Regions from separate parts of the Pontibacillus sp. HN14 genome, predicted to be linked through region 1. Evidence: riboswitches for the same ligand, from Rfam matches in the RefSeq annotation. Region 1 holds a riboswitch; the other holds the start of a gene.
The links. Region 1 has a riboswitch for lysine ahead of lysA (diaminopimelate decarboxylase). Riboswitches for the same ligand answer to the same signal wherever they lie in the genome.

Region 2: another riboswitch for lysine. It lies ahead of LQ226_RS15615 (Na+/H+ antiporter NhaC family protein); the one in region 1 lies ahead of lysA (diaminopimelate decarboxylase).

What each region holds. Positions count from the first base shown of each region.
Region 1 covers NZ_JAJOLR010000003.1:246,058-252,206, forward strand. The annotation lists gene LQ226_RS12420 (hypothetical protein) at 1-152, shown strand, start outside; gene LQ226_RS12425 (hypothetical protein) at 185-409, opposite strand; gene lysA (diaminopimelate decarboxylase) at 515-1,801, opposite strand; lysine riboswitch at 1,895-2,069, opposite strand; gene LQ226_RS12435 (YkvA family protein) at 2,342-2,791, opposite strand; gene LQ226_RS12440 (putative glycolipid-binding domain-containing protein) at 2,974-3,273, opposite strand; gene LQ226_RS12445 (DUF2268 domain-containing putative Zn-dependent protease) at 3,448-4,302, shown strand; gene LQ226_RS12450 (DJ-1/PfpI family protein) at 4,315-4,881, shown strand; gene rbsB (ribose ABC transporter substrate-binding protein RbsB) at 4,940-5,872, opposite strand; gene rbsC (ABC transporter permease subunit) at 5,883-6,149, opposite strand, start outside.
Region 2 covers NZ_JAJOLR010000005.1:132,341-138,489, forward strand. The annotation lists gene LQ226_RS15610 (sodium-dependent transporter) at 1-1,476, opposite strand, end outside; gene LQ226_RS15615 (Na+/H+ antiporter NhaC family protein) at 1,804-3,372, opposite strand; lysine riboswitch at 3,613-3,797, opposite strand; gene yunB (sporulation protein YunB) at 3,859-4,647, opposite strand; gene LQ226_RS15625 (HD-GYP domain-containing protein) at 4,702-5,802, opposite strand; gene LQ226_RS15630 (YunC family protein) at 5,897-6,149, opposite strand, start outside.

The DNA of each region.
Region 1 (6,149 bases):
CGCTGACATGGATTTCTTACCGCATGAGTGCGGAGGCAACGGTATTTGGAATCGGGCAGACGAACGTTTATGAACTGATCTTTGCCATCCCGATCCTGACTTGGTTCAACTTTATTATCCTTCAGTTTGTACCAAGCACGGAAATGGAATAACGGGGCGAACGAATTCGCCCTGTACTCATACTTTACAAGAGTGCTGCGATAAACAGGCTCAAAGATACAGCTAAATAAACAATCCCCCGCCTTTTACTTTTATCTCTTAATTCTTCTATCCCAAATCCTAAATTCAGAACAGCCACAAGAGGAAAAATAACCTCAATCGGCCAATCAATCGGATTGATCAACAGATGATACACACATAAACCGATCATAACAGCTGCCAAACCTAAGTTCACTTTCTGCAAAACCATGTTTAAGCCCCCTCTTAAACGAACCGAACCTTCACCATCCAAAAGTTGGTAAATATTGTACTAAGCTTAACATAGGGAGGAATCCTTTACCACACATATCCTTTTCTATTGATCTTTCCTTACCAAATCCTCATACGTCTCACGCTCGATTACGACGCGGGACTCCCCCTTGTCGGCGAATACAACAGCGGGTCGTGGAATGCGATTATAGTTGCTCGCCATGGAATACCCGTAAGCTCCTGTACTGAACACAGCGAGAATATCTCCGTAATTGGTAGGAGGCAACATCAGATCCCAGATCAGCATATCTCCTGATTCACAGCACTTTCCGGCTACGCTTACGAGTTCTGTCGAATCCTCGTCCGGTCGATTGGCTAACATCGCCTGGTACCTTGCCTGATAAAGCGCTGGGCGGATGTTGTCTGTCATCCCACCGTCCACCGTGATATACGTGCGGAGATCGGGGATGATTTTCTTCGATCCGACTTTATAAAGCGTTGTCCCCGCTTCTGCTACCATGCTTCTACCTGGTTCTATCCACACTTCCGGATAAGGGAGTTCGTGAGTCGTATAATGCTTTTTCACACTTTCTGAAATAGCCGTAACATATTCAGAAATGGTCAGCGGCTGATCGTCTTCTGTGTATCGAACGCCAAATCCTCCTCCAACGTTCAGAACAGGTAGCGCTAATCCGTACTTCTTGTTCATCTGATACACAAATCCTGTTAAGATCTGAATCGCCTGATCAAAACCTTCTGTTCCAAACATTTGCGAACCAATATGAGAATGGATGCCTAGCAGTTTATATTGAGGTTTACGGGCAGCAATTTGGATCGCCGTTTCAGCCTGGCCGTTTGATAAACCGAATCCGAATTTCGAATCTTCTTGTCCCGTCATAATGTATTCGTGCGTATGAGCTTCTACACCAGGCGTTACACGGAGCAGGATACTCACTTCTTGATTACGCTTGCTGGCAAGATCATGTAGCATCTCAAGCTCTAGGAAGTTATCAACGACAAAACAGCCGATCTCTGCATCGAGTGCCATCGCTAATTCCTCTTCTGATTTGTTATTTCCATGAAAGTGAATGCGGGCTGCCGGGAATCCAGCTTCAAGAGCCGTGTAAAGCTCACCACCTGAAACGACATCTAGGGATAACGCTTCTTCATTAGCTAATCGGGCCATTTCTTTACATAAGAAAGCTTTACTCGCATAAGCCACCTGAAAGTCGAGTTCGCTTGACTCGAAAGCGCTACGGAAAGCACGGGCGTTACGTCGAATCATGCCCTCATCATACACCATGAGCGGTGTGCCGTATTCTTCTACTAGCTTATCCGTACTCACCCCACCGATTTCTAATGAATGTCGTACGTTCGCTTCAACTGTTTGCATGTATAAATCTCCTTTTGTCTCCTCTGCAACACAAAAAAACCGTATGAAGCGATGTTCATACGGTTCTTCTTATTTGAAGAATATGTACAACATCTCTTCAATAGTGCTCCACAATTTAACATTGCGACAGTCTGGCATTTGTTTAATACCAGCCCAACAAAGAATAGAATGGCTATTCTTAGTCTCGGCGATCTGCCTTTCCCTTCCCTTCGCCGGACCCATTGTCCTCTGGAAAGCTACTCATCATACTCGCGCCTCTATTGTCAGAGAGAGTTATTATATAGTTTATTATGGTTCAAAACTATACCATTCTTTTTGAACGACTGTCAATCATACGCCTCTTGGAAAAAGTATCTTACCTTAAGAAATATTCGGTTGCTGCAATAAACAACACGACGACAACTGCCGTCATCCACACAAACCAGTCCGGAACGTATGCCCATTCAAACATCATTCCCACGCCCTTCCCGAATTTCAATCTACTCTCATCATACAGAAAAAGACTTTTCTAAGTAACCCTACTCAGAAAAGTCTTCACGATCAGCCTTCAGCGGGGCGGTCCGATTCATGGGGATCTTCTAAGTCATCCACATTAATCGAATCTCCGAAGAGCTTCTTCATGCGCTCCTTCGCTTCAGCGCGAACATCGTCATTGATATGAGACAACACCTGGTACACGGCGTAAATAATAACGGCACTGTCATCAGCGAACCCAACTGCCGGAATTAAGTCGGGGATTGCATCTACTGGTAGGATTAAGTATCCGAGTGCGCCGGCAATGGTTAGTTTCGCTTTCTTTGGGGTGTCTGGATTTTTGAATGCGTAGAATAGGAGCAGGCTATAGTATACGCCTTTCTTTCCAAGGCGACCGCTATAGGCGCGTACTTTCTCGCCGAATTCTTTTTCTGAGAAATAGGCACGCCCTCGTTCTATGGCGCGGGCTGGGTTTAGGTTTTTTAAGCGTTGTTGATAGGTCTTCTTTTCCTCCATGGTCCCTCTCCTTTAATGGAATGATCATGGTTTCTGTTTTCCCTGAATAGTGCGGATTTATTCCTGCTCACTAAATGTTGAGGAATTGTTTCCGTTTGCTTTAATGGAGGATAAGGCGGGCCTGGAAACCACTCGCTTTCCGCGGCGAGCTGGGAAGCCTCCTCGTTCCTGCGGGGTCTCCCCTAGGCTCCTCTTGCCGCAGGAGTCTCGCAGTTTCCAGGCCCGCCTTTGCCAAATTGGGAGGAGACGGAAACGCGCCATACAGTGGATGAAGAGTAGGAATGATTCTCGTCTTCTTGCACATCAACGCGTCTTGTTAGCCAATTCTTGTCCATGGTGATGCGGTAGGTAATATGATGAATATCTTCTTTTGAGGCAAAAAGGACGACTCCTTGTGCTGTAATGTTCCCTTCCTCTTTACTAATCTTTAAGTGTTCACTCCCTGAATGTTCGATATGCTGCCAGAATACTTTTTTCTCCATACCTTCACCCCTTCTATTTCATCCTCTTCCTATTATTCTATAGATGATCCATAAACCTCAGTTTCTGTCTCTACTGAATACGATGACATTATTACTACGTAACATTATAACAAGGTTTATGGAAATTTTTGTAGAAAGGTAGTGTGAAGGGATATAGAGGAAAGGGGAAGGTTGATGAAGATTATTGATGTGGTAGAGCCTTTTGTAAAGGATTACAAACCAACCGTCTTTTACTTAGATGAGTATTACAGCACCTATCAGCAAGATTATGAGCAGTACTTCATGTATCACTGTTTACATAAGGAACAAAAGAAAGAGCGAGCGATTCGTCTACATCCTAAGAAACTACCAGAGCTTTTGCCTATGCGGGATGTATTCCTGAGAGAGATTCCGCGGATTGCTGGTGAGTATGAATCAATGTTTTCGATTCAATTTACGAAAGACGTCCATTTACTGGTTGGGTTATATGGAAGTAATGCGTTTACCTATCGTCAATATAACCCGGAAGTGGCTTTTTGTTTAGAGAAACTTCCTTACAATGAGAAATCGATTCGGTTAATTATTGCCCATGAATTCGGTCATGCCACGCACTTTGTTTATAGCAATCAGAACAACCTTTCTTGGGACCTTGTCGATTGGAATAGTCCCTACACTTGGCTATTGCAGGAAGGGATTGCTACTTACCTTTCCACAAGAATCGTTGAAGCTGATCTTGATGAATACTTCTCGTTTGAAGCAGATGTAGAATGGATTTCCTTCGCTCAAGAACAGGAGGCAAGGATCGCTAGCTTATTCCAAGAAGACGTCGAAAATATAGACGCTCGTTCCATGATGAAAGAGTGGTTTTCTATAAATGGTGGAGCTCATCTTGGAGTTACGCGTTTGGGGTATTACCTTGGGTACCAAATCGTTACCAATCTGCTCAAACGGTATGATATAGAAGAGATCTTAATGTTATGGGAGAAGGATTCGTTTACGGCGATCATGAAGGAAGAACTACAACAGATAAGGTACGTATCAAGAAAATAAAAAAATGAAAGGATGGATCCATTGAAAGCATTATTCCTATTATATGATGGCTATGTTGATTGGGAGATTAGCCCTCTTTCCTACATCCTAAGCGTGACCAATTGTGAGGTTGAAACGACGGCTCTCCAGTCGGAGGTGACGCACTGCGGACAATTTACAGTGAACGTTACAAAAACGATAGACGAATGCGTGGCTGATGAGTATGATCTTTTCATTATTCCAGGAGGAGATCCTGAGCCGCTTTTAGAAGAACGTCAAATCTTGAACCTCATTCAGGAATTTGATCAGAAGAACAAGTGGATTGCTGCGATTTGCGGAGCTTCTACTTTCTTAGGGAGAAGCTCTGTTTTACGAGAAAGGGAGTATTCTACATCGATCGAAATAGAAGACTTTCCTACTTGCTTTGATCCGGCTTATAAAAGTAAAGCTGATGTGACGGTGTGCGAGAATTTGATTACCGCTGAAGGAAATGCGTATGTTGAATTTGCGGTGGCTGTTGGGAAAGAGCTTGCTTTATTTGAAGATCGTGAGGATGAACTAGAGACCGTTTTATTCTTTAAAAATCAGTTAAGAAGTTAATACGAAACCCGGGTCTTAGACAGTTTACTGCATAAGACCCGGGTTCTCTATAACATTTTTATTCTTCTACATTTTCTTCTGTCACAAGTTTAAGCGGTACCGGAATTGTTTCTTCAACTTCTTCTCCATCAAGGACATCTTGGCCAGCTTGTACAGCAAGTTTACCGATCTCAATCGGTTGCTGAGCGACGGTTGCGGATAGGTTACCGCTCTTGATACTACTCATGGCATCGTCATTACCGTCAAATCCTACAACAAGAATATCGCGGCCTGAGCTTTGTATCGCTTGATACGCCCCAAGGGCCATTTCGTCATTGTGCGCGAAGACGGCTTCGATGTCTGGGTTCCCTTGTAGCATGTTTTCCATCGTATTCAGACCTTCTGTGCGGTCGAAGTTGGCGGTTTGTTTCGCCACAACGTCTAACTGTTCATCAGCGATATTGTGGAATCCTGCTCCACGTTCACGGGTAGCAGATGCACCTGGAACGCCTTCTAGTTCAGCGACTTTGGCGCCTTCACCAACTTGCTCCACAATGTACTTCCCGGCCATTTCGCCGCCTTTTTCGTTATCTGAGCTGACTAACGTTTCGACGTCTCCTTTTTCAGCGGAGCGATCCAGTGTAATGACTGGGATGCCTAGACTGTTAGCAGACTGAACGGCTGTTGAGATTGCTGCTGAGTCCGTTGGGTTAATGAGCAGAACATCAACGCCCTGTTGAATTAAATCCTCTACATCGTTGACCTGTTTCGCTGCGTCATTCTGAGCGTCAACGACTACGGCTTCCATTCCCTGTGCTTTCGCCTCTTGCTCGACGCCTTCTTTCATCGATACGAAGAAAGGATTATTTAATGTAGAAACGGATAGTCCGACCTTCACGTCCCCTTCCCCGTTGCCTGAGCTTGGCTTCGCCCATTCAGGCGGTTGCAGGGAACAGGCGCTAAGGAAAATAAGGACGAGGCTCATCGTTAATAATAGACGTAATTTTCTCATGTTTATCCCCCTATGCTGCTTTCTTTCGGTCAATTAATACGGCGATGATAATAACGACACCCTTCACAACCATCTGGAAGAAGGAAGAAACGCCAAGTAGATTCAAGCCATTATTCAGCGTACCGATAATAAGTGCACCAATTAGTGTTCCTACAATTAAACCACGTCCACCTGATAGACTCGTTCCACCTAGTACAACAGCGGCAATTGCGTCTAACTCGTACGCTTCACCCGCTGTTGGCTGAGCCGAATCAAGACGGGATACTAGAATTGCACC
Region 2 (6,149 bases), on a different contig from region 1:
CAGTTCATTGTTTGGCCATTTCCGTACCGTCATTAAGGCACCAACGAACATAGCCCCAATGGCAACCACCCATCCAAAGTAGAACAAGAATTCAATTGGATAATCCGCGTAGTTTTTCATAAGTTCCACACGTAGGTTTTGTAATAACATATAACCTAATACAACCGGAGTAATGATACTTAGGCAAAATCTCCACCAGTACCCTAACATAATATCGGACAGACTATTCGCATGGGCTTGGAGATTCTTAAGTTCTTTCGCAAACCAGGCAACAGCGACAACTTCAAACAATCCAGCAAGTGCTACGCCGTAACTGTTAATAAAGTGGTCAACCGTGTCTAGGTAGAATAGACCTCCCTTAGTTGCGTATAGAAGAGAAATAACGGCTGATAATCCCCCACCGATCGCAACAGCTGTTCCACGGGATAAGTTGAACTTCTCCTGAACACCAGCTACATAGGTTTCCGTAATCGAAATTAATGAAGACAACCCTGCTAACACAAGAGAAGCAAAGAATAAGAAACCGAAGAACCCTGATAATACAGGCATTTCATTAATAATTTGTGGGAAGACCATAAACGCTAGACCAATACCACCATCTACAACATCCGTAACTTCCTGACCTGTTTGCATAGCCATAAATCCAAGAGCTGCAAATACACCAATACCAGCTAATAATTCAAAAGATGAGTTCGCAAAACCGGTAATAAAGGCGTTGTTTGTGATATCAGATTTCTTTGGTAAATAAGAAGAATACGTAATCATAATTGCAAAAGCGATGGATAGACTGAAGAAAATCTGTCCATATGCAGCAACCCAAACAGCAGGATCCCCAATCGCGTCCCAATTTGGTTGGAAGAAAGCCTGTAGACCATCGACCGCTCCATCAAGTGTTAAAGCACGTACAACAATAATTAAGAATAAGACCACAAGTGTTGGAATGAAAATCTTGTTCGCCAGTTCAATACCTTTCTTAACTCCCATACCAAGAAACGTTAATGTAATAATCCACACGATCGCAAGTGGGATAAGAACTTTCATATTCATGCCACCCATAACACCAGGTTCTGTGGCATTTAGAAAGTCTCCTCCGAAGAATGATGTCGTATCATCCCCCCATGCACCATTTAAAGCATAGCCTGCGTAAAGAACCGCCCAGGCGATAATAACAGCATAATAAGTAGAAATAACAAATGAGATCGCAACTTGCCACCAACCAATCCATTCAAACCCTTTCCGCATTCTCCCTAAAGATTTAGGTGCAGAACCACGGTATTTATGACCGATTGTGTACTCCATGATTAATAGTGGAATTCCGGCCGTTAGAAGTGCAAATAAATAAGGTAAGAAGAAAGCACCTCCGCCGTTTTCGTAAGCTGTCGCCGGGAATCTCCAAATATTACCGAGTCCAATCGCTGAACCCATTGCTGCTAGCAAAAATCCAACGCGTGTTCCCCATTGAGCACGTTTTTCCATGAATAGCCCTCCCCTTCTACAGTCATCTCCTGCGTTACAAGCTTATGCATATTGACCCAGGAGAATGTGTAATCTTTTTCTTTTTTCAGACTTTTCTAACTAATAGCTGTCTTTATTTTAACCACCCCATCACAGCTTGTAAAGTAATATTTAAAATTTTCAGATATTTACATTTAGGCTTTTTGTCCTACACTTTTTCTCTAAATACATTCATTACCATTACGTCATCTTTTCGGTGATCCTCCAAGGATTTGCAACAGGTATGTCATCTCCTAAATTCCATAAAAAAAGTCCGTTATGTATGATACATAACGGACTTTTTGATCTTTAAGCAGTTTTCGATTCGTTTACTTCTGAAGGTTTCCCTTTTGGATTAACAGCAAATACTATAAGCACTACAAGTAGAAGGGTAATCACAAGGGATAGGAATGCGCTAGATGTCATGCCATAAACCATGTATCCAACAGCAGTGGCTCCGGCACTAATTAGTGCATATGGCAACTGCGTCATAACGTGATCAATGTGGTTCGACCCTGCACCTGTAGAAGATAGGATGGATGTATCTGAGATCGGTGAACAGTGATCCCCAAACACACTTCCGGCTAACACGGCTGCTAAAGCAGGCAAGAACATGCTGACATCTGTGTTTGCTGCAATATTACCTGCTATCGGAAGCATAATCCCAAATGTTCCCCAAGAAGTTCCTGTTGAGAAGGCCATACCACCAGATACTAAGAAAACAAGCAATGGCAAGTAAGACGGATTAATATTTAAGGATTCAAATTGATTCGCTAAAAACTCCCCTGTTTCAAGTTCACCAATAATCGCTCCGATCATCCAAGCAAAGACCAAAATATAAATAGCAGGCAGCATTGCTTTAGAACCTTCTAATCCCACTTTTCCAAGAGATGATTTATCTCCAGGTTGAGCAACATACAGAACAAATCCACTAAGAGCTGCAAATAGGCCGCCAGCAAACAATGAACGGTTCACATTTGTATTCTTGAAGATTTCAAGAATCGTTACGTTCCCCTCTGTCCCTTGAATGCCTGTAATCACCATTGCGACAATCGTAGCTAGAATTAATACGATAATGGGTACAATAAGATGGTAAACGCGTCCGCTTTGAACGTCTTTAAATTCATTGTTTAAATCACCAGGAACATCTTTTGATTGGTCAACCAATTCCCCATTATATTCTGCTTTTTGCTCATGCTTCTTCATAGCGCCGATATCGAATTTGCGATAGATCGTTAAGAACACAAGTAAAATAGCAGCGAATACATATAGGTTCATTGGAATCATTTTAACAAAGGCTTCTAAGCCACTAAATTGGGTTAGCTCATTGGTAGCAATAATAGTTCCAATGGTTCCAATAATATAAGCACCCCAGCTTGAAATCGGAGAAATAACCGTAATCGGTGCTGAAGTAGAGTCAATCAAATAAGCAAGCTTTGCTCTTGATACTTTATAACGGTCCGTTAAAGGTCGTGCTACAGAACCAATGGCCAAACTATTGAAGTAGTCATCAATGAAAATAATAATACCTAGTACAGCTGGCATGGCTTGAGCACCTTTTCGTGTTTTCACACGTTGGATGGCCCATTCTCCGAAAGCACGACTACCACCAGAAGCTGTCATAAACGCTGTGGTAATCCCTAGTAATAGTAAAAAGCTGAGTAAGAATAAATTCCCTAAATTAAGGGCACCGTCCACATAGAAAATGGTATAGAATTGCTTCCATACTTCAGATAAGGTTGCGGACAAGGAAAAGTCGTGGAGCATAAAAGCACCTAGTAAAATGCCAACTCCTAATGAAATGAGTACTCGTCTTGTCACAAGAACTAAGACAAGCATAACTAGTGGTGGAATAAGTGAGTAAATCGTTCCTTCCATCTTTTCGTTCCCTCCGTGTTGTTGAGTTATTCGTCTCCTTCGTGTTACAGGCCTGATGTCTCTTGAAGGAAAGGAACGATGGACATGACGACGCAAGTACTGTCGAGCTCAGATTGGTGTGGTAATCTGGCTTTAAAATGCAGAAGAGTAAGAGGAAATAAAAAAACAGCAAATAATGATAGAGAAAATAACCTATCATTACCTGCTGTTTTATAGCAAATAATATTGTTATCCTCCATCTCGATCAGTAGCGCATCATGCAATCCAACGTCCGGTTTGCATGACAGTACATTCTCTATTCGGGAATGCACCAGCGTAAGAAAGATTGACGCTTCGTTACGCTTCGGCAAGTAGCCCTTTCGCCAGTTCTCATTGTTGTCATCCTCAAACTGGTTACTTATGCTAAATGCACCTCTACCTCATCGATATGATAAGGGTAGATGAAATTTAATTTTTGTGTAAGACATGTATTATCATAACAAGATTTTAAGGTCCTGGCAAGGGGTTTGTTGGAACTTCGATAGAAGGATTCATCCCACCGCCACCGCCATTATAAAAATCAGGTACCTTTCCAATAATGACGTTATGAGCAATAGGAACTTCTGTATCTACCGTAATTAATTTAGTCGAAAACGGTAATAAAACCTGTAAGTTGACTTCAACTTTCAGATCTATATCCACAACAAGCATATTGATTCCGTATTCTTTTTCTTCTTTCACCGCATCCGCCTTTACATTTCCGATATACGTAAAATGAACAGGAATTTCTGGTCCTAAATTTGATAATAGCGTGTTCCCTGTGGCTTGCCCTAAAGGAATGCGTGCAATCGTCCGCTTGTCTTGCACAATTTCTGAATTTGTTTCTTCTGGTTGATCATAGTCCACGTCATAGGAAATGCCAGGATCAGGATCTTCTCCCTCTCCTAACCTTGTTAAGTATTGATTAACGCGAAATAGGGTATCTCGAGTGACTTTGTTAATGGCAGCCGAATTAAATCCGGCTGAAACAACATTCCCTTGATCATCATACGTATATTGAACGAGATCATTAACATTCAAATCCTCAGCCATCTTTTTACTGACGGTTTCTGCAATGGCTTCTTTGGCAAATTGTTCTGTTCTGGCTTCTGCGATTTCCATAATCTTAGGTTCAATTCCTTTATTTATAATCCATAAGCTAACAAATGTGCTTATGAGAAAAAACATAAATGTAATGATAAAGATTTGTCTGGCTGGAGGTGGTGCCATTGTTCCCTTTCGCCTATTTCTCCCCATATTAAAAACCCCCTCTCCTCATTCTTATGCAAGATGAGGACAGGGATTGACTGTTTATTTTGTTTTTCCAACCAACGTCGTATCACATTCCGTAATCATGAGATTGAGTTCCTTTCCTAAATCTACCTCATAATAAGGAACGACAGCTTTTCCGTTCTCTTCTAATATCCTTATGTGAGGCCGGTCACTAACTTCAGTGTTTTGTCTAGAAACTACCCCTTTTCGCCCATCACTTAATGTGACACTTAATCCGTTCGGATAAACCGCTACACTTCTCCTAAATGCTTGAATCATATGTAAATCAAACTTCGTGCCAGAACCGGCATATAAAATCTCTAGACCTTCATGAGGAAGCATAGCTCTTCTGTAGACTCGGTTACTTGTGACGGCATCAAAGACATCTGCGATTGCCAAAATCTTAGCATAGTAATGAATATCTTTATCGCACAACCCCCGTGGATAACCAGAACCATCAAGTCTTTCATGATGTTGATAAGCACAGTGTGCAGCGACCAAGGACACACTCGGGGCCGCCCGGAGGATATTAAAGCCGGCCTCTGAATGCTCTTTAATAAGTTTAAATTCTTCATCATTCAACTTTCCAGGTTTGAGCAAAACTTCTCTTGGAACTTTCACCTTCCCAACATCATGCAAAATCGCGCCAAACCCAAGCTCTTCTAACTTCTTAGAAGGTAACCCAAGTTCCGTGCCTAACGCTAATGTATAAATTGTTACATTAAGAGAATGAGTGAAAATATAGTCATCGTATGTAAATACATCTGAAAGCAACGAGACAGCCTTCTTGTGACCCTGAATATCTGATAGGATCTTCCGGACTACATCTTTCATCTTTTCCCCTGTACGATCGAAGATAAATGAATCTTTAATATTTGATGACTTAATCTTATCAAACGTATCCGTAATGCGGTCAATCGCTTGATTACGGACCTGATCTGAAATGGGGAACTCCGTCACAATATCATTTGTGGCCTCATCTTCTATGTAAACATAGGTAACTCCGTAATCATTTAGCCGTTCAATCATCTTATTTGTTAATAATACACCCGAATGGATCAGAACCTTCCCTTTGTCATTATGAATCGGCTTAGCGAGTTCATGACCTGCTTCTAAAGAAAACGTTGATAGTAATCTCATAACACCCCAACCTTATATAAAGCTTATCTCAGTATTCTTCCACTTATGTAAACCGAGAGAACCTGAACCTCAAACTCCCCCGGACAGGCCTTGATTAGTCGTCATCTTTCGCCAACTTTAACATAGCCTCTTTCCCAATCATTCCCTCTTCCCAACCGAAAGCTTTTGAGCCTATTGTGATTTTCTCTAAAGGAGCTTCCAAAAGATCTTGTATTGTGCGTACTCCTACCGCTCTTCCCGCTACAATATTTCGATCAGACAGCTTTTCATTTAATAAATCCACATCTAAAGCTCCGCACATGATGTAGCCTTTATCATGAGTAACGACTAATAAATTCGTCTTTGGC